4 regions of the Serratia entomophila genome follow, and region 4 is predicted to be linked to each of the others. Evidence: riboswitches for the same ligand, from Rfam matches in the RefSeq annotation. Region 4 holds a riboswitch; each other region holds the start of a gene.
The links. A riboswitch is a leader RNA that binds a small molecule or an ion and turns the genes downstream of it on or off. The one in region 4 is predicted to bind thiamine pyrophosphate.
Positions count from the first base shown of each region.

Region 1: linked by a shared signal. The riboswitch ahead of tenA (thiaminase II) and the one ahead of thiM (hydroxyethylthiazole kinase) in region 4 are both predicted to bind thiamine pyrophosphate.
Region 2: linked by a shared signal. The riboswitch ahead of thiB (thiamine ABC transporter substrate binding subunit) and the one ahead of thiM (hydroxyethylthiazole kinase) in region 4 are both predicted to bind thiamine pyrophosphate.
Region 3: linked by a shared signal. The riboswitch ahead of thiC (phosphomethylpyrimidine synthase ThiC) and the one ahead of thiM (hydroxyethylthiazole kinase) in region 4 are both predicted to bind thiamine pyrophosphate.

Region 1 covers NZ_CP082787.1:3,175,460-3,180,664, reverse strand. The annotation lists gene KHA73_RS15490 (LysR family transcriptional regulator) at 1-66, opposite strand, end outside; gene KHA73_RS15485 (ABC transporter substrate-binding protein) at 175-1,110, opposite strand; gene KHA73_RS15480 (ABC transporter permease) at 1,137-1,904, opposite strand; gene KHA73_RS15475 (ABC transporter ATP-binding protein) at 1,901-2,641, opposite strand; gene tenA (thiaminase II) at 2,638-3,318, opposite strand; TPP riboswitch at 3,381-3,483, opposite strand; gene KHA73_RS15465 (LLM class flavin-dependent oxidoreductase) at 3,644-4,666, shown strand; gene KHA73_RS15460 (SDR family NAD(P)-dependent oxidoreductase) at 4,694-5,205, shown strand, end outside.
Region 2 covers NZ_CP082787.1:688,353-693,557, reverse strand. The annotation lists gene KHA73_RS03245 (sugar efflux transporter) at 1-340, opposite strand, end outside; gene sgrT (glucose uptake inhibitor SgrT) at 515-691, opposite strand; gene sgrR (HTH-type transcriptional regulator SgrR) at 779-2,440, shown strand; TPP riboswitch at 2,478-2,595, shown strand; gene thiB (thiamine ABC transporter substrate binding subunit) at 2,654-3,640, shown strand; gene thiP (thiamine/thiamine pyrophosphate ABC transporter permease ThiP) at 3,616-5,205, shown strand, end outside.
Region 3 covers NZ_CP082787.1:4,555,894-4,561,098, reverse strand. The annotation lists gene thiC (phosphomethylpyrimidine synthase ThiC) at 1-1,758, opposite strand, end outside; TPP riboswitch at 1,870-1,994, opposite strand; gene rsd (sigma D regulator) at 2,034-2,537, opposite strand; gene nudC (NAD(+) diphosphatase) at 2,637-3,404, shown strand; gene hemE (uroporphyrinogen decarboxylase) at 3,443-4,507, shown strand; gene nfi (deoxyribonuclease V) at 4,517-5,203, shown strand.
Region 4 covers NZ_CP082787.1:3,705,725-3,710,929, forward strand. The annotation lists gene fbaB (class I fructose-bisphosphate aldolase) at 1-473, shown strand, start outside; gene gutQ (arabinose-5-phosphate isomerase GutQ) at 654-1,625, shown strand; gene KHA73_RS17965 (inhibitor of vertebrate lysozyme family protein) at 1,666-2,124, opposite strand; gene thiD (bifunctional hydroxymethylpyrimidine kinase/phosphomethylpyrimidine kinase) at 2,211-3,011, opposite strand; gene thiM (hydroxyethylthiazole kinase) at 3,008-3,802, opposite strand; TPP riboswitch at 3,838-3,929, opposite strand; gene KHA73_RS17980 (GNAT family N-acetyltransferase) at 3,999-4,424, shown strand; gene KHA73_RS17985 (MFS transporter) at 4,443-5,205, opposite strand, start outside.

The DNA.
Region 1 (5,205 bases), 530 kb from region 4:
CTTTTTCCGGCAAATCGTGGAAAACACGTTCAGTTCGGCAAGTTGCGTGCGAGTTAATGTCGCCATCATAGCCCCGATTTCGTTACCAGAATCAGCCGATGATAATGCCTTGCGGCGTGGGGGTGAAGCCCGCATCAAAACCGCTGCGGTTTCCCGCAGCGACGACCGAGGTTTTTAGCGCAATTCGACCGCGTAATCATCCACCGGGGTGATTTTCTTGATCAGCTTATTGTCGAACAGGAACTGCTCGTAAGCCTGGTAGCGGGCGCGGTCCAGCCTGGCCGGATCGCGGGCGAACAGCGGCAGGCTGGCCTGCCAGGCCTGTTTATTCAGCTCGGTATTCAGCTCCGGGTGGGCTTTGGCGAACGCCAGCCAGGTCTCCTGCGGGTGAGCCTGCAGGTAGTCGCCGCCTTTTTTCAGCGCGGCGAGGAATTTTTTGATCTTCGGTTCCGCCAGCGTAGCGCGGTTGGCGACGATGATCAGCTCGTCGTAGGCCGGCACCCCGTAATCTTCGACGTTGAACACCACCGGATCTTTGCCCTGCAGCTTCAGCTCCAGCGCTTCGATATTGCGGTAGCCGCCGATCACCGCATCGACCTGGCCCGCCAGCAGGGCGCTGGTCAGCTGGAAGTTAACGTTGATAAGCTGCATATCGGCGGGGTTGAGCCGTTCATGTTCGACCATGGTGGCCAGCGTCGCCTGCTCGATGCCGCTGACTGAATAGCCGATTTTCTTGCCCTTCAGCCCGGCCGGCGAGGTGATGCTCTTATCCAGCGTGATGACGGTGTTCAGCGGCGAATTGATCAGGGTGCCGACGCGCACCAGCGGTAGCCCCTGATCGGCGAAGAAGTGCAGCTGCGGCTGGTAGGTAATGGCCAGATCGGCCTGCCCGGCCGCCACCAGGCGCGGCGGCAGCGCCGGATCGGAAGGCGGCACTATCTTGACGTCGAGCCCTTCGGCCTTGAAGGCGCCGATCTGCTCGGCCGCCAAGATCGGCGCGTGATCGGGGTTGATGTACCAGTCGAGCACCAGCGTCAGCTTTTCGGCGGCGCCTGCCGGGCTTGCCATCGCGGCGCCGAGCAGCAGCCCGCAGAGGGTTTTTTTGAGCATTGTCGTTCCCTTAAAGAGTGAAATCATCAGTGGTTTTCCGGCGCCCAGTCGATCAGGCGCCGCAGCAGCGCATCCACCGCCGCCCAGAGCAAGACGGTCATCAGCACCAGAATAAACAGCGCAGCGAAGCAAACGTCGGTCTGCATGCGCGCGTTGGCGTTAAGCATGACGTAGCCCAACCCCTCGGCCGAACCCACCCATTCGCCGATGATCGCGCCGATCGGCGCCACCGCGGCGGCCATGCGCAGCCCGGAGCCGAAGGCCGGCAACGCCGCCATCAGCCGTACATGGCGCAGCTGCGCCCAGCGCGAGGCGCCCATGGTGCGCGCCAGGTCGAGGTGATCGTTGCTGACGCGGCGCAGCCCGTCGAAGAAGGCGGAGGTTACCGGAAAGAAAATCACCAGCACCGCCATCGCCACCTTGGCGCTCATGCCGAAGCCGAACCACAGCACCAGCAGCGGGGCCAGCGCGAACACCGGTATCGCCTGGCTGGTGAGCACCAGCGGCATCAGCCAGCGCTGCAGGCGCGGGGAAAAGATCATGCACAGTGCGAGCGCCGCGCCGAGCAGCACCCCCAGCGCCAGGCCGCTAAGGATCTCCGAAGCGGTGACCAGCGTGTGCCAGGCGAGGTAATCGCGGCCGTTCCACAGCGCCTGCGCCACTGCAGAAGGTGCGGGCAGCAAAAAGGCGGGAATGTCGCCCAGGGTGAACAGCCACCACAGCAGCACCAGGCCGGCGAACACCGTCAGGGCGCGGCGCAGGCGGGCGCCCCTGGGTTCCTGAATGCGCTTCATCCTGCGGCCCTCACCAGCTGTTGCAGCAGTTCGGCCTGGCTTTTGAGCAGGTGAGGATCGTCCGGCGCGCGCGGCGGCTGCCCGGCAATGTCGTGGCTGTCGTCGATGCCCGCCGGGTAGCCGGCAAGCACCAGCAGCCGGTGGCTCAGGCGGCAGGCTTCCATCGGGTCATGGGTGATCAGCAGTACGGTATGCTGCGCCAGCAGTTCGGCGGCCAGCGTCTGGACAGTGGCGCGAGTGATGGCGTCCAGCGCCGAGAAAGGTTCATCCATCAGCACAATCGGCTGGCGCTCATACAGGGTGCGCGCAATGGCGGCGCGCTGGCGCATGCCGCCGGAAAGTTCTGCGGGGCGCGCTGCGCCGTAGCCGCCCAGCCCGACGCGCTCGAGCAGATGGGCGGCCCATTGCCGGTCGGCCCGTTCGCCGCGCAGCCGCGCGCCGAGGGTGATGTTCTGATCGAGGGTCAGCCAGGGGTAGAGCAGATCCCGTTGGCCCATATAGGCGATGCGCCCGGCGATCGGCAGGCCGTCGCTGCCGCTGACGCTGCCCGAAGTGGGCTGCGCCAGGCCGGCGATGATCTTAAGCAGGCTGGTTTTGCCCGAGCCGCTGGCACCGAGCAGGGCGACCACGCTGCCGCCGGCGATATCGAGATTCAGCCGTTCGAAGAGGGTCCGGCCGCCAAAGCGCAGGGTTAAATCCCGGATTTGAATGCCGGGCGGGGGCGAACTGCGGTTCATGAGGCGCTCAGCCCCATTTGCCAGAACGCCGATTCAAGCCGGGTGGCGGTGGTGAAGATCTCCGTCAGTTCGGCCAGGCGGCTTTCCGCACCGCGCTGGCGACCGACGTTCTCCAGCAGATCGATGGACGCCTGCACCCCGGCCAGGTAACCCGGATCGCCATAATTTTTGATCCAGGAGGCGTAAGGGTTGCCCGCCATTTGGGTGCCGGGATCGTTCAGCAGCCGCAGGCCGATTTCGGCATAGCCGGCGACGCAGGGCAGCAGGGCGGCCAGCAGATCGAGGGCGTCGCCGGAATGGCCGATGTCCAGCACGTAGCGGGTGTAGTTCATGGTTTCTGGCGCTTCAGGCTGGGCGGCTATCTGGTCTTCGTTCAATCCCCAGCCGGCGCAATAGGCCAGGTGCAGCGGCAGTTCGGCGACGATGGCGTTGAGCGAAGCGGCGGCGGCGCGCATCTCCGGCAGGGTGCGCAGTTTGCTGACCAGCAGGGCATAGGCACGAGCGAAGTGGATCAGGAACAGGTAGTCCTGGGTCAGATAGCGGCGGAAAGCGGCTTCGGGCAGCGTGCCGGCGGCCAGCTGCTGAATGAAGGGATGAGCGACGTAGTCCTGCCAGTGGCCGCCCGCCCGTTGGCGCAGCCGTCCGTAAAGACCTTGTTCGAACATGGTGGTAAACATGGGACCTCCCTGAGTAAGTGGAGATCCGGGCGCGCTGAGGTATGAACAGGCAATGACCGAAGGCGTTATTGCCGACCCGTCCCTTCGCTGGCATGACCCAGATCAGGTTCAAAGGGTTCGGCTTGCGCCATCTCAGCCCGTAACAGGACACCCCTCGGAGGAGCCTGTTATACGACATTTGTTTTTTGATTACAATGCTCGGGCGGGCGCGAAGGCGGCGGCGCCAATCTGTCCGTTTAGTGCGATCCGGGACAATTTCTCTGGCACAGGCGGCGGCATTTTTGTCACTGTAATGCCGTTACGTTGAATCTGAGGAGCACTGCCCATGAAAAAGATCGGATTTCTCTCTTTCGGCCACTGGGCGCCTTCCGCTCAGTCGGGCACCCGTTCGGCCGCAGACGCGCTGCTGCAGTCCATCGATCTGGCGGTCGCCGCCGAAGATCTGGGGGCTGACGGCGCCTATTTCCGCGTGCATCACTTCGCGCGCCAGCTCAGTTCGCCATTCCCGCTGCTGGCCGCCATCGGCGCCCGCACCCAGCGCATCGAGATCGGCACCGGCGTGATCGACATGCGCTATGAGAACCCGTTGTACATGGTGGAAGACGCCGGCGCCGCCGACCTGATCTCGGGGGGGCGTTTACAGCTGGGCATCAGCCGCGGTTCGCCGGAGCAGGTGATCGACGGCTGGCGCTATTTCGGCTATACGCCGGCCGAGGGGGAAACCGAAGCGGATATGGCGCGCCGCCACACTGAGGTGCTGCTCGAAGCCCTGCGCGGTGAAGGCTTTGCCGAGCCCAATCCGCAGCCGATGTTCCCCAATCCGCCGGGCCTGCTGCGCCCCGAGCCGTTCTCCGCCGGGCTGCGGGATCGCATCTGGTGGGGGGCAAGCTCGAACGCCACGGCGGTGTGGGCGGCGAAGCTGGGCATGAACCTGCAGAGCTCGACGCTGAAAAACGACGAGACCGGCGAGCCGTTTCACGTGCAGCAGGCCAGCCAGATACGCGCCTATCGCGCCGCCTGGAAAGAGGCCGGGCACGCGCGCGCGCCACGGGTGTCGGTCAGCCGCAGCATCTTTGCGCTGATGGACCAACGGGACCGCAGCTACTTCGGCGGCAGCGGCAAAGAGGGCGACCAGGTGGGCTATATCGACCAGCAAACCCGGGCGATTTTCGGCCGCAGCTACGCCGCCGAGCCGGATGTGTTGATCGAGCAGCTGGCGCAGGACGAGGCGATTGCCGAAGCCGACACGCTGCTGCTGACGGTACCCAATCAGCTGGGCGTGGATTACAACGCGCACGTGATTGAATCGATCCTGACCCATGTCGCACCGGCGCTGGGCTGGCGCTGAGCGGCCAAACCTGAAAGGACGTTTGCCATGTCACGTATTTTCATCACCGGTTCGGCCGACGGGCTGGGCCGTGCGGCGGCGGAAACCCTGTTGGGCGAAGGCCATCAGGTGATCCTGCATGCCCGCGAACCGGGGCGGCTCGAGGCCGTGCGCGATCTGCTGACCAGAGGCGCGCAGGCGGTTACCGGCGATCTGTCCGTTCCGCAGCAAACCAAAGCGGTGGCCGAACAGGTGAACCGGATCGGGCGGCCTGACGCGGTGATCCACAACGCCGGGATCTTCACCGGGCCGCAGATACTGGCGGTCAATCTGATCGCGCCTTATCTGCTGACGGCGCTGATCGCCCGGCCGGCGCGTTTGGTGTATTTGAGCAGCAGCATGCATTTTGATGGCCGCGTCGCGCTCGACTGGAGCGCAAGCAACCCGATTTCCTATTCGGACAGCAAACTGTTGGTGACGGCGTTCGCCGCCGCCGTGGCGCGCCGTTGGCCGGAGGTCATCAGCAGCGCCGTCGATCCCGGCTGGGTGCCGACCAAAAT
Region 2 (5,205 bases), 2.0 Mb from region 4:
ACATCAGCACGCCGGCGGTGATCAGCGTCAGGTAGTCGCGGTTGAAGGCGAACAGCAGGCAGTTGCCGACCGCCATCAGGCAGCAAAGCAGAATCAGCATGCGCCGATCGCCGCGGGTGTCGGAACGCTTGGCCAGCAGGAAGCTAACGACAATGCCGGCCACCGCGTTGGCGGTATAGAACAAGCCTACCCACAGCGGCCGCACCTTCACCTCGGTGGTCAGAAACAGGCTCAGCGTCGGCGCCAGCAAGGCACCGGCGATGCCCGAAAGAAAGGCGATCAGCAGGAAAGCGGCAAAAATGGGATTAAAACGTTGTGACAGCCAGCTCAGGCGTTGCATATCTTCGTCCCTGACCTTAAAGCAGAAGTGGAAACCTTAGGCCACGGCGGGAAAAATGCAAGCGCCTCGCCAGGACCACGAATAAAAAAACCAGTGGGTTACCCCACTGGCTGGTGAAACTGCACCATTACTCAGAAACTCTTTTGCCCCGCGTATTTCAAGCCGCAGCGTCGTTCAAAGATGTTCGCGGTACTGCTTTTCGCTCATGTCCTTGATATCCCACTGGGTCAGGTGGGCCAGCATCTCCAGCCGCGCCTGCTCAGGCACCAGACCCAGCCAGTCGGCGTGCTGGCGGCGCACCGCGCTGAAATAGCGCTGATAGAACCGTTTTGACAAGAAAGCTTTCATCATTCGCCCTCCCCCTTTCATTGATTAAAATTATCGGCGTAATATAGGGAAAGATAAATTGACGAATTGATGCGGGAGCGTTCCTCTTTTATGTCCACCTCCAGATTGCAGCAGCAGTTCATCCGCCTGTGGCAGCGCTGCCATGGCGAAACCACCGAAACCACGCTGCAGGAACTGGCGGAGGTGCTCAGCTGTTCGCGGCGCCACGTGCGCTCGCTGCTGAGCGCCATGCAGCAGCAGGGCTGGCTGACCTGGCAGGCGGAGTCGGGGCGCGGCAAGCGTTCGCAGCTCAGCTTCCACTATACCGGCCTGGCGCTGCAGCAGCAGCGGGCCGAGGAGCTGCTGGAGCAGGATCGCATCGATCAATTGGTACAGCTGGTCGGCGACAAAAACGTGGTGCGCCAGATGCTGTTGTCCCAGCTGGGCCGCAGCTTCCGCCAGGGCAAACACATTCTGCGGGTGCTCTACTATCGCCAGTTGTACAACCTGTTGCCCGGCTCGGCGCTGCGGCGTTCGGAAACCCACCTGGCCCGGCAAATCTTCAGCGGTCTGACGCGCATAAATGAGGAAAACGGGGAACTGGAGTCCGATCTTTCCCATCACTGGCAGGCCCTGACACCGCTGCACTGGCGTTTTTACCTGCGCCCGGCGATCCATTTCCACCACGGCCGCGAACTGGAGATGGAAGACGTCATCAGCTCGCTCAACCGGTTGATGCCGCAACCGCTGTTTTCACACATCGAGAGCGTCACCTCGCCGACGCCTTACGTCATCGATGTGCGCCTGAACAGCCCCGACTACTGGCTACCCTGGCTGCTGGGCAGCGTGCACGCGATGATCCTGCCGCGCGAATGGCGCAGCCTGCCGGATTTCGCCCGCCATCCGATAGGCACTGGCCCATACAGCGTGGTGCGTAACCACCGCAGCCAGATGAAGATCCACGCCTTCGATGACTATTTTGGCTACCGGGCGCTGATCGACGAGGTGAATATCTGGGTGCTGCCGGAAGTTACCGAGGAGCTGGTGCACTCCGGCGTCCAGCTGCAGGGCGACGACACCGGCAAAAACGAGCTGGAAAGCCGGCTGGAGGAAGGCTGCTACTTTCTGCTGTTCGACCAGCGTTCCCTGCTGGCGGCCGATCCGGCCATCCGCAGCTGGCTGTGCGAACTGATCAACCCAATATCTCTATTGAGCAACGCCGGGCCGGTCTACCAACGCTATTGGTCGCCGGCCTATGGCCTGCTGCCGCGCTGGCATCACAATCGCGCGCTGGCGCAGCAGCCCAAACCGGCGGGCCTGACCGCGCTGACGATCACCTATTTCAACGAGCACTCGGAGTTCCACGCCATCCGCCAGGCCATCGAACCGCTGCTGGCTCAGCATGGCGTCAGGCTGATTGTGCAGACCGTAGATTACGCCACCTGGCATAAGGGCGATGCGCAGAGCGATCTGTGGCTCGGCAGCGCCAATTTTACCCTGCCGCTGGAATTCTCGCTGTTCGCCACCCTGTATGAGCTGCCGCTGTTGCAGCACTGCATGCATGAAGATCTGGCGCAGGACGCCGCGCAGTGGCGCGCCAACCGCCTGCCGCTGGCGGATTTCTGCCAACGGCTGGTCAGCGGACACCAGCTGCATCCGCTGTTCCACCACTGGCTGCAGCTGCACGGCCAGCGCAGCATGCGCGGCGTGCGCATGAACACCCTCGGCTGGTTCGACTTCAAATCCGCCTGGTTTGCACCGCCGGAGGCATAAGCGCCTTTCGCCTGCGTCGGTTAGTCTTTACAATAGCGCCGTCTCAACGGGGTGCGGAAAGCAGGCGATGAAGAAAGCCCGCTTTTCCGCTGAGAGCACACCCGTCGAACCTGATCCGGTCAATACCGGCGGAGGGATTTGAGCATAGCGATCCGGCCTGGCCGCCTCGCCCCTCTCAGATGCCCTTGCCCCCTTATTTTTCAGGAGTGCAACGTGGTCAAAAAATATCTGCCCTGCTTACTGCTGCTGTGCGCCGCGCCGGCGCTCGCCAAGCCGACGCTGACGGTCTACACCTATGACTCCTTCGCCGCCGACTGGGGCCCCGGCCCGGCGGTGAAAAAAGCCTTCGAGGCCGACTGCGACTGCGAGCTGAAATTCGTCGCGCTGGAAGACGGCGTGTCGCTGCTGAACCGCCTGCGCATGGAAGGCACCAACAGCGCAGCCGACGTGGTGCTGGGCCTGGACAACAACCTGCTGCAGGCCGCCCAGCAGACCGGGCTGTTCGCGCCGAGCGGCGTGGATACCGGCAAACTGACCGTGCCGGGCGGCTGGCAGGATAAAACCTTCGTGCCTTATGACTACGGCTACTTCGCCTTCGTCTACAACAAGGACAAACTGAAAAACCCGCCGAAAAGCCTGCAGGAACTGGTCAGCAGCGATCAAAACTGGAAGGTGATCTATGAAGATCCGCGCACCAGCACGCCGGGCCTCGGCCTGCTGCTGTGGATGCAAAAGGTCTATGGCGACAAGGCGCCGGCGGCCTGGCGGCAGCTGGCGAAGAAAACCGTCACCGTCACCAAAGGCTGGAGCGAAGCCTACGGCCTGTTCCTCAAGGGCGAAGGCGACCTGGTGCTCAGCTATACCACTTCCCCGGCCTATCACCTGATTGAAGAGAAAAAAGACGGCTACGCCGCCGCCAACTTCAGCGAAGGCCACTACTTGCAGGTTGAAGTGGCGGGCAAGCTGAAGGCCGCCAAACAGCCGGCGCTGGCGGAGCGCTTCATGCAATTTATGGTGACACCGGCGTTCCAGAACAGCATTCCGACCGGCAACTGGATGTACCCGGTGATAAACACCCCGCTGCCGGCCGGCTTTGAACAGATGATAGTCCCACAGACCGCGCTGCAGTACAGCGCCGAAGAGGTGGCCAGGCAACGCGGCAGTTGGATCCGGGCATGGCAAACCGCCGTCAGCCAGTAATCCCCCGCTGGCTATGGCCGGGGCTGCTGGCCGCCGGGCTGATCCTGGCCATCGCCGCGCTGGCGATGGGCTCGCTGTGGCGGCACGCGCCGGAAAGCGACTGGCGCGGCCTGTGGCAGGACAGCTACCTGTGGCACGTGGTGCGCTTCACCTTTCGGCAGGCGCTGCTGTCTGCGCTGATCTCGGTGCTGCCCGCCATCCTGCTGGCGCGGGCGCTGTATCGCCGCCGCTTCCCCGGCCGCCAACTGCTGCTCCGGCTGTGCGCAATGACGCTGGTGCTGCCGGTGCTGGTGGCGGTGTTCGGCCTGCTCAGCGTCTATGGCCGCCAGGGCTGGCTGGCGACGCTGTGCGGCTGGCTGGGCGTCAACTACAGCTTCTCGCCGTATGGCCTGCAGGGCATCCTGCTGGCGCACGTGTTTTTTAACCTGCCGCTGGCCACCCGCCTGCTGATGCAGGCGCTGGAACATATCCCGGTCGAACAGCGCCAGCTGGCGGCTCAGCTCGGCATGAACGGCTGGCAGCAGTTCCGCTTTGTCGAATGGCCGGCGCTGCGCCGGCAGATCCTGCCGAGCGGCGCCTTGATTTTCATGCTGTGCTTCGCCAGTTTCGCCACCGTACTGTCGCTGGGCGGCGGGCCCCAGGCCACCACGATAGAACTGGCTATCTATCAGGCGCTGAGCTACGACTACGATCTCAGCCGCGCCGCGCTGCTGGCGCTGATCCAGCTGACATGCTGCCTGGGCCTGGTGGTGCTCAGCCAGCGGCTGGGCCAGGCGTTGCCGGTGGGCCATACCCAAGCACACCTCTGGCGCAACCCGGAGGACAGCCTGTGGCGCCGCGTCAGCGATTTCCTGCTGATCGCCGCCGCCCTCTTGCTGCTGCTGCCGCCGCTGCTGGCGGTGGTCGCCGACGGCGCCAATCAGGCGATGGTCAGCGTGCTGCAACAGCAGATGCTGTGGCAGGCGCTGTTCACCTCGCTGCGCATCGCGCTCGGCGCCGGCCTGCTGTGCGTGGCCTTGACCATGATGCTGCTGTGGAGCAGCCGCGAGCTCAAGCTGCGCCAACGTCTGCGCTGGGGCCAAACGCTGGAGCTGAGCGGCATGGTGATCCTGGCGATGCCGGGCATCGTGCTGGCCACCGGTTTCTTCCTGCTGCTGAGCGACACCCTCGGGCTGCCGCAGTCGCCTTACGCGCTGGTGATCCTCACCAATGCGCTGATGGCGGTGCCTTATGCGCTGAAGGTGCTGGAAAACCCGATGCGCGATCTGGCCGAGCGCTACAATCCGCTGTGCCTGTCGCTGGACATGCGCGGCTGGCGGCGGCTGCGGCTGATCGAACTGAAGGCGCTGCGCCGCCCGCTGGCGCAGGCGCTGGCCTTCGCCTGCGTGCTGTCCATCGGCGATTTCGGCGTGGTCGCCTTGTTCGGCAACGAGCATTTCCGTACCCTGCCTTTTTACCTGTATCAGCAGATTGGCGCCTACCGCAGCAACGACGGGGCGGTAACCGCGCTGCTGCTGTTGCTGCTGTGCTTCCTGCTGTTTACCCTGATCGAACGTCTACCGGGC
Region 3 (5,205 bases), 850 kb from region 4:
GCACATCGAGCAGAAGTGGGCGATTTTGCCGGACTCCTGTGGCAGGGTTTCGTCGTGGTAGGCGCGGGCGGTGGCCGGATCGAGCGCCAGGTTGAACTGATCTTCCCAGCGGAATTCGAAGCGGGCTTTGGACATGGCGTTGTCGCGGATCTGCGCGCCCGGGTGGCCCTTGGCCAGATCGGCGGCGTGGGCGGCTATCTTGTAGGTGATAAGTCCTTGTTTAACGTCTTCCTTGTTCGGCAGGCCGAGGTGTTCTTTCGGCGTGACGTAACACAGCATGGCGCACCCGAACCAGCCGATCATCGCCGCGCCTATGCCGGAGGTGAAGTGGTCATAACCCGGGGCGATATCGGTGGTCAGCGGGCCGAGGGTATAGAACGGCGCCTCGTGGCAGTGTTCCAGTTCTTCGGTCATGTTGCGGCGGATCATCTGCATCGGCACGTGGCCGGGGCCTTCGATCATCACCTGCACGTCGTACTCCCAGGCGATTTTGGTCAGCTCACCGAGGGTATGCAGCTCGGCGAACTGCGCTTCGTCGTTGGCGTCCTGAATGGAGCCCGGGCGCAGGCCGTCGCCGAGCGACAGCGAAACGTCATAGGCGGCGCAGATCTCACAGATTTCACGGAAGTGTTGGTACAGGAAGTTTTCCTGGTGGTGCGACAGGCACCATTTGGCCATGATCGAACCGCCGCGCGAAACGATGCCGGTCAGGCGTTTGGCGGTCATCGGCACATAGCGCAGCAGCACGCCGGCGTGGATGGTGAAGTAGTCCACCCCTTGTTCCGCCTGTTCCAGCAGGGTATCGCGGAACATTTCCCAGGTCAGGTTTTCCGCCACGCCGTTCACCTTCTCCAGCGCCTGATAAATCGGCACCGTGCCGATGGGCACCGGGCTGTTGCGCAGGATCCATTCGCGGGTTTCGTGGATATAGCGGCCGGTGGACAGATCCATCACGGTGTCGGCGCCCCAGCGAGTCGCCCACACCAGCTTTTCCACTTCCTCTTCTATCGAGGAGCTCACCGCCGAGTTGCCGATATTGGCGTTGACCTTCACCAGGAAATTGCGGCCGATGATCATCGGTTCGGATTCCGGGTGGTTGATGTTGGCGGGGATGATGGCGCGGCCGGCGGCCACCTCCTGGCGCACGAATTCCGGGGTAATGTTGTCGGGCAGATTGGCGCCCCAGCCCTGGCCCGGGTGCTGCCGGCGCAACGCTTCGCCGCGAATGCGTTCGCGCCCCATGTTTTCACGGATGGCGATAAACGCCATCTCCGGGGTGACGATGCCGGCGCGGGCATAGTGCAGCTGGGTGACGCATTTACCCGGTTGCGCCCTGCGCGGCTGCGGCAGGTGTTCGAAACGCAGATGGTCCAACCCCTCGTCCGCCAGGCGCTGCTGGGTGAAACCGGAGCTGACGCCGCTCAGGGGCGCGGTATCACCGCGTTCTTCAATCCAGCCGGTGCGCAGTTTGGCCAGGCCGGCATGAACGTTGAGCTGGGCCTGCGGATCGCCGTAGGGGCCGGCGGTGTCATACACCGGAATGGCCTCGTTCGGCTGGTACTGCGGGTTGTCCTTGCCACCGCCGATCAGCGTCGGGCTGAGCTGGATTTCGCGCATCGGCACCTGCACGTCGCTGCGTGCGCCCTGCAGATAGATACGGCGTGAGTTGGGGAAGGCCATCCCCTGCAGGCTGTCGATAAACTGCTGGGCGGCTTCGCGTTGTGCTTTGCGGGCACGAGGTTTCTTAACGTTAGACATAGCAAGTTCCTACCAGTGGGTTGGGAAAGTTGCTTGTCTGGAGCTCGGAGGGAGTAATGGTGCTGGCCGGTAAAGCGGATCGTCCCTAACCGGGAGGAGTCCTGCCTGTGGCGATAGATTACTCTTGTTCCCTTCGCGGGTATTAACCCGATCAGGTTCCGCGGATCCCGAATTAACGGTCTCAGCCTGGCCAATTTGTTGAACAAATCAGGCGCTAGGCACTCCGACAAGATGCCCCCCAGTATAGGAGGGATAATAAAAAAAACTACAAAATTCTAACGCGCCTGATCCAGCGCCTGGTCCGGCAGGGGCGACTGAGGGGCTTCCGCCGCCAGGTGGATCAGCCGGTCTTCCAGGGTAAAACGTGCGGCCAGGGTTTCGCCGATATCCGACAACGCCTGGTGGAGCTCCAGGCACAGGTCCTGATCGATATCCACTTCGGTATAGCGATCGTGGAACGCCATGATCTGCTCGGTATTGGCCCAGAGCTTGGGGTAGATGTTAACCGACAGCGTCATTTTCGGACTGGAGGAACCTTCCACTTGTTTGATAATTCTGTCATAGATATGGAAATGCCCGGCTGAGAGATAATCCACCAGATTATGGCAAAAGTTCTCCAGCGCTTTTTCATTCAGCGGCGTATGCTTTTCTTTATTCGGTTTGAGGCCCACTAAAGTACAGTAGGCGACCAGCAACTGCTTGCGGGCCTGAAGCCATTGATCGACTAATTCATTACTACCACCAAGGCGTTGAGTCAGGCTTTCCAAACGGTTGAGCATGTTTGACTCCGTCATTAATAAAAAGTAACAGTAAGTTATTAAAATGTAACAAGGCCGATTTGTAGAGTGCCAGTGAAGCTGAGGTTGTGCAACAACGATATGGAACTTGCATTAACGGGTAATGAAAATGGCTGGTGGATAGTCAGCCATGAAAGCAAACTTTGGTTACCGCAAGGTGAACTGCCGTTCGGTTCGGCCGCCTCTTTTTCCCTGCAGGGCAAGATGGCGCGCACTATCGGTGAGTGGGGCGGTGCGCCTGTCTGGCTGGTTCGGCAGGCGATGCCGCACGACATGGGCTCGGTGCGGCAACTGCTCGAACTGGATCGCGGTTTGTTCCAGCTCGCCGGGCGCGGCGTCCAGTTGGCCGATTTCTATCGTTCCCATCGCTATTGCGGCTACTGCGGCCATGAAATGCACCTCAGCCGCAGCGAAAGCGCCTGCCTGTGCGGCCACTGCCGTGAGCGCTACTATCCGCAGATCGCCCCCTGCGTGATCGTCGCCATCCGGCGCGACGACCAGATCCTGCTGGCGCAACACGTTCGCCACCGCGGCGGCATCCACACGGTGCTGGCCGGCTTCGTTGAGGTGGGCGAGACGCTGGAGCAGGCGGCCGCGCGCGAGGTGATGGAAGAGAGCAATATTGAAATCAAGAACCTGCGCTATGTCACCTCCCAGCCCTGGCCGTTCCCGCATTCGCTGATGATGGCCTTTATGGCCGACTACCATCAGGGCGAGCTGCGCCACGATCCCAAGGAGTTGCTCAACGCCGGGTGGTACCGCTATGACCAACTGCCGCTGTTGCCGCCGCCCGGCACCGTGGCGCGCCGGTTGATAGAGGACACCGTGGCGCTGTGCCGGGCAGAATAATGTACAATGGCGGGCAGATTATTAAGGGAGCCCCATAAATGAATGAGTTGAAGAACGATCGTTACCTGCGCGCGCTGCTGCGTCAGCCGGTGGATGTGACCCCCGTATGGATGATGCGCCAGGCCGGTCGTTATTTGCCGGAGTACAAGGCCACCCGCGCCCAGGCCGGCGATTTCATGTCGCTGTGCAAGAACGCGGAACTGGCCTGCGAGGTGACGCTGCAGCCGCTGCGCCGCTATGCGCTGGATGCCGCCATCCTGTTCTCCGACATTCTGACCATTCCAGACGCCATGGGGCTCGGGCTGTATTTCGAAGCCGGCGAAGGCCCGCGTTTCTCTTCCCCTATCGCCAGCCGCGCCGACGTAGACAAGCTGCCGCTGTTCGATCCGGAAGTGGAGCTGGGTTACGTGATGAACGCGGTGCGCACCATCCGCCGCGAGCTGAAGGGCGAAGTGCCGCTGATCGGTTTCTCCGGCAGCCCCTGGACGCTGGCGACCTATATGGTGGAGGGCGGCAGCAGCAAGGCCTTCACCAAGCTGAAGAAGATGATGTATGCCGAACCGGCCACGCTGCACCTGCTGCTCGATAAGCTGGCGGACAGCGTGATCCTGTACCTCAATGCTCAGATCAAGGCCGGCGCGCAGTCGGTGATGGTGTTCGACACCTGGGGCGGGGTGCTGACCGGCCGCGATTACCGCGAGTTCTCGCTGCATTACATGCATAAAATCGTCGACGGCCTGCTGCGTGAAAACGACGGCCGCCGGGTGCCGGTCACCTTGTTCACCAAGGGCGGCGGCCAGTGGCTGGAAGCGATGGCCGCCACCGGCTGCGACGCGCTGGGCCTGGACTGGACCACCGATATCGCCGATGCGCGCCGCCGCGTGGGCGGCACGGTGGCGCTGCAGGGCAATATGGATCCGTCGATGCTCTATGCTTCGCCGGAACGCATCGGCCAGGAAGTGGAAACCATTCTGGCGGGCTTCGGCCACGGCGAAGGCCACGTGTTCAACCTGGGCCATGGCATCCATCAGGACGTGCCGCCGGAACATGCCGGCGCCTTCGTTGAGGCAGTGCACGCGCAGTCGGCGAAATACCACCGTTAAGGAGTGGACGTGATAGAGACTCAAGCCCTGCGCGCCGAACAGCTGCGGCGCGCCTCCGAGGTCATTCGCCACGATGATTTGCCGGTCGATCCGCCGGCGTTCATCGCCGGCGCTGACGTGGGCTTCGAGCAAGAGGGGGCGGTGACGCGCGCCGCCATCGCCATCCTGCGCTATCCCTCGCTGGAGCTGGTGGAGTATCAGATCGCCCGCATCGCCACCACCATGCCCTATATCCCCGGTTTTCTGTCGTTTCGCGAATATCCGGCGCTGCTTGCCGCCTGGCGGCAGCTGGGGCAAAAACCGGATCTGATCTTCGTCGACGGTCATGGCATCTCGCATCCGCGCCGCCTGGGCGTCGCCAGCCATTTTGGCCTGTTGGTCGATGTGCCGACCATCGGCGTGGCCAAGAAGCGCCTGTGCGGCAAGTTTGCGCCGCTCGACGCCGCTGCGGGAGCGCTGGCGCCGCTGGAAGACAAAGGCGAGCAGTTGGGCTGGGTATGGCGCAGCAAGGCGCGCTGCAACCCACTGTTTATCGCCACCGGCCACCGCGTCAGCGCCGATAGCGCGCTGGCCTGGGTGCAACGCTGCATGGCGGGTTATCGCCTGCCGGAACCCACCCGTTGGGCAGACGCCATCGCTTCGCGCCGCCCGGCCTTCCAGCGCTGGCTGCAGCAGCATCCGGAGGTGTCGCAATGAGT
Region 4 (5,205 bases):
GCATGGTCACCGTGCTGTGGGCCTACCTGCGCAACCCGGCGTTCAACAAGGACGGCGTTGACTACCACTCCAGCGCCGATCTGACCGGCCAGGCCAACCATATCGCCGCCACCATCGGCGCCGACATCGTCAAACAGAAAATGGCGGAAAACAACGGCGGCTACCGCGCGGTGAAGTTCGGCTATACCGATGACCGCGTCTACAGCAAGCTGACCACCGATCACCCGATCGATCTGGTGCGTTACCAGCTGGCCAACTGCTACATGGGCCGCGCCGGGTTGATCAACTCCGGCGGCGCCGCCGGTGAAAACGACCTGCAGGAATCGGTGCGCACCGCGGTGATCAACAAACGCGCCGGCGGCATGGGATTGATCCTCGGCCGCAAGGCGTTCAAGAAATCGATGAAAGAAGGCGTGGCGCTGATCAACGCAGTGCAGGACGCCTATCTGGACAAGAAAGTCACCATCGCCTGATCCTGGCGGCGCGCTTGTTCCCAGCCCGGTTCGCCGGGCTTTTTATTTTCCGCCCGGATGCGATCTGCCTCGAGAATTTACCGCGCCAAAGGGCGCCGCGCTTAGTGCTTTCCCCTGGAGCATGATACTTTTGCCCTATAAGACATTACCTTTCAGATGAGTAAGCGACCGGAGACCCCGATGAACAACGCCAACGCCCTGCTGAATTTCGCCCGCGAAACGCTGGAGATCGAGCTGACCGAAGCGCAGCGCCTGCTGGCGCGGCTGGATGACAACTTCGTCTGCGCCTGCGAACTGCTGTTGAACTGCCGCGGCAAGGCGGTGATTTCCGGCATCGGCAAATCCGGCCACATCGGCAAGAAGATCGCCGCTTCGCTGGCCAGCACCGGCACGCCGTCGTTCTTCGTTCACCCGGCGGAGGCGCTGCACGGCGATCTCGGCATGATCGGCGCCGACGACGTGGTGGTGTTTATCTCTTACTCCGGCCGCGCCAAAGAGCTGGATCTGATCCTGCCGTTGTTGGCGGAGAACGGCATTGCGGTGATCGCCATCACCGGCGGCAAAGAGTCGCCGCTGGCGCAGGCCGCCGCCTGCGTGCTGGATATCAGCGTAGAGCGCGAAGCCTGCCCGATGGGGCTGGCGCCCACCTCCAGCGCGGTTAATACCCTGATGATGGGCGACGCGCTGGCGATGGCATTGATGCGCCAACGCGGTTTCAATGCGGAAGATTTTGCCCGCTCACACCCGGGCGGCAGCCTGGGCGCACGCCTGCTGAACCGGGTGCACCACCTGATGCGCACCGGCGATCGCCTGCCGAAGGTCAGCGAAAGCGCCAACGTGATGGAGGCGATGCTGGAACTGAGCCGCACCGGGTTGGGGCTGGTGGCGGTGTGCGATGCGCAGCGGAAAGTGGTGGGGGTATTTACCGACGGCGACCTGCGCCGCTGGCTGGTGAAGGGCAACAGCCTGCAGGATGCGCTGAGCCCGGCGATCACCCGCCCCGGCTACCGGCTGCCGGAACAGTGGCGCGCCGGCGAAGCGCTGGAGGCGCTGCACGAACAGCATATCAGCGCTGCGCCGGTGGTCAGCCTGGATGGCGTGCTGGTGGGCGCCATCAACCTGCACGATCTTCACCAGGCCGGCATCGGCTGATTCCCGGGCATGGGGCGCGGCAAACTGCGCCCCTGCGGCTTTATTGCCAGTCGGGGTTATCTTCGAACTGTTTCTTCAGCAGCGCCTTGATGTCGTCGTTCGGCTTGCCGAGCCACTGGTAGCTGGCGTACTTCTTCGGATGATCGATGGCCTCTGGCCGGTTTTCTACCTCAACGCGCACTGCCCAGGCCTGCGACTTGTCCTCTTTGAACGCCACGATCAAAAAGTTGTTGGCGCAGTCATGCGGCTTGCACAGGTTGCCGATCAGGTAGTCCTGCCCCTGCCAGCTCAGGTTCTCCACCGGCGTCGAGGTGCCGGCCCCCTTGCGCGCCCAGCCCGGCAGCCGCGCCTGGCCCTTCACCATATTTTGCCAGCTGGCTTGATAACCCGGCTGCTGGATCACGTCCGAGGTGGTGACAATCTGCTGGGCAAAGCCGCCCGCGCTGAAGCTGAGCAACGCGCCAAAAACGGCGCTGCGGAGTGCGCATTGTCCTGCCATGGCCTTTCTCCCTGGGTTAATTCTATTTACCCCGGCTGGCGCCGGGCCTCGATCTAGTCAGACCGCAATGACGGCAAAAAGTTGGCTCACCACCAGGCATGGAAATGATGCACCGGCCCGATGCCGTGCCCCACTTCCAGCGTATCCGCCTGCTGCAGCGCCTTTTGCAGATAGTCCTTGGCGGCGGCGACGGTTGCCGCCCAGTCATCATGACGCGGGCGCAGCGCCGCCAGCGCCGCCGACAGCGTGCAGCCGGTGCCGTGCGTATGGCGGGTGGCGACGCGCGGCGCGCTAAAGCGCTGCTCCTGCCCGGCGGTAAACAGCCAGTCCGGGCTCTCGCTTTCGCTCAGGTGGCCGCCCTTCATCAGCACCGCCTGGCAGCCCATCGCCAGCAACGCCCGCCCCTGTTCACGCATTTGCAGTTCATTTTCCGCCGGCGCGCACGCCAGCAAGGCGGCCGCTTCCGGCAGGTTTGGCGTGATGATCGACACCAGCGGCAGCAGTTCACGGCGGATCGACTCCACCGCCTCCGGCGCCAGCAGCGGATCGCCGCTTTTCGCCAGCATCACCGTATCCAGCACCACAAATTCCGGCCGATAATGGCGCAGCCGCTCGGCTACAGCCTGCACGATCGCCGCGTTGGCCAACATGCCTATTTTGGTGCTGTCGATGCGCAGATCGCTGAACACCGAATCCAACTGGGCGGCGACGAACGCCGGTTCAATCTGATAAACCGACTGCACGCCGCGGGTATTTTGCGCCACCAGCGCAGTGATCACCGAAGCGCCGTATGCCCCCAGCGCCGAGAAGGCTTTCAGATCGGCCTGAATGCCGGCGCCACCGCTGGGATCGGTGCCGGCGATAGTCAAAGCGTTGATGCGTTTCATTGCAGATCCTCCGCGCGCAGCCGGTACAGGGCGTCGAGGAACGCCGGGGTAAAGCTGCCCGGCCCGGCGGCAGCCGCGGCTGCCAGACCGCCGCAGTGCGACATCACCCGGCAGGCGGTGGCGACGTTATCCAACCGCTCGCCCGGCAGGCTGCAAAATGCCGCCACTACCGCCGACAGGGCGCAGCCGGTGCCGACCACCCGCGTCATCAATGCATCACCGCCGGCTACCGCCCAATCCCGTTGGCCGTCGGTAACGTAATCCACCGCGCCGGTCACCGCCACTATCGCACCGCTGCGGCGCGCCAGCTCGCGGGCGGCGGGCAAGGCGGCCAGCGAATCGTCGGCGCTGTCTACCCCGCGGCCGTTGGCCTGCAGGCCGCTGAGCGCCATGATCTCGGACGCGTTGCCCCTGATCGCCGCCGGTTGTTCGTCCAACAGCTTTTTGGCAAAGGCGGTGCGGTAGGCCAACCCGCCAACCGCCACCGGATCCAACGCCCAGGGCGTGCCCGCCTGGTTGGCGGCCGCCACCGCCGCCAGCATCGATTCGGCGCGCGGAGCATTAAGGGTGCCGATATTGATCAACAGCGCGTCCGCCAGCCGGCTGAACTGCGCCGCCTCGCCCGGCTCCACCACCATCGCCGGCGAAGCGCCGAGCGCCAGCAAAACGTTGGCCGTCAACGACTGCACCACTTCATTGGTCAGGCAGTGAACCAGCGGGGGCCGGCGTTTGAATTGGGTCAGACAGGCCGCGGCGCGTGCGCCGGGTAAAGCTTCAGGTCGAGCGAACATATTCCTCCCAACCGGCGTTCAAGAAGGCGGGTACCGGTTGGGCACCGAGACTTCCCTACGCTGGCATAATCCAGATCAGGTAATACGGGTAAAATCTCAGCCCTGACGGGCACCCCGAGTCAAGACCGCCATTATTGGGCTTGCCGCCGGTGAGGTCAATCGCGCTATAGTGGGGAAAAAATAAAAAGGAGACGCCATGCACACAAGACCATACCAAGAGGCCGATCGCCCGTTCCTGCGCACCCTGTACCTGGCTTCGCGCAAGGCGGCGTTCACCTGGTGCAATACCGACGGTTATCGGCTGGAGGATTTCGATCGCTCGACGCTGGGCGAGGATATCTGGGTGGCGGAGGAGGACGGCAAACTGCTGGGGTTCGTGTCGATTTATCGCGCCGACAACTTCATCCATAACCTGTATGTCGACCCACATCTGCCGCCGCGCGGCGTCGGCAGCGCCCTGCTGCAGGCGGCGGAGCGCACCTTCACCGCCACTGGCGCATTGAAATGCCTGGTGAAAAACGAGAAGGCGCTGGCGTTCTATCGCAAACACGGCTGGCGCACCATTTCGACCGGCAACGACGGCGAAGAGGACTATTACCTGCTGCACTCGCCGGCGAAATAATAAGAGCGCGGCGCCACGTCATGGCCGCTCGGGCATGGCGCGCAGCGTCAGCCGCCAGAACAGCAGCGCGCCGAGGCTGACGCTCGCCCCCAGCCAGCACACGCCGCTCCAACCGGCCCAGGCGTAAACGTGGGTGCTGGCGAAGGCGCCCAATCCGCTGCCGGCGGCGTAAAACAGCATATAACACCCCACCAGCCGGCTGTGACTCTGCGGATGGGCGTTGAAGATCATGCTCTGGTTCAGCACGTGGATCGCCTGCCCGGCCAGATCCAACAGCACGATGCCCGCCACCAGCCAAATTAGGCCATAGCCCAGCATGCCGAGCGGCAGCCAGGCCAGCGTCAGCAACAGCAGGCAAACGCCGCTGGCCAACTGCCCCAGCCCGCGATCGGCAAGATGCCCGGCGCGCATCGCCGCCAGAGCGCCTACCGCCCCCACCAGCCCGAATGCTCCCACCACCGAATGGGAAAAGTTAAACGGCGGCCGGCTGAGCGGCAGCACCAGCGCGCTCCAGAAGATGCTGAACGCCGCAAACATCAGCAGCGCCAGCATGCCGCGAATTTGCAGCGTGCGATCGCGCCGCAATAGCGTCAGCATCGAGCGCAATAAGGCCGGATAGCTGAGCGTTTGGGGTGGCGTCTGCAGTGCAGGCAACAGGCGCGCCAAAATGGGCAACAAAACCAACGTGACCCCAGCGGAGAAAAAATACACCGTGCGCCAGCCGCCGATGTCCGCCAGCGCGCCGGAAAGCGTGCGCGCCAACAACAGCCCCAGCACCACC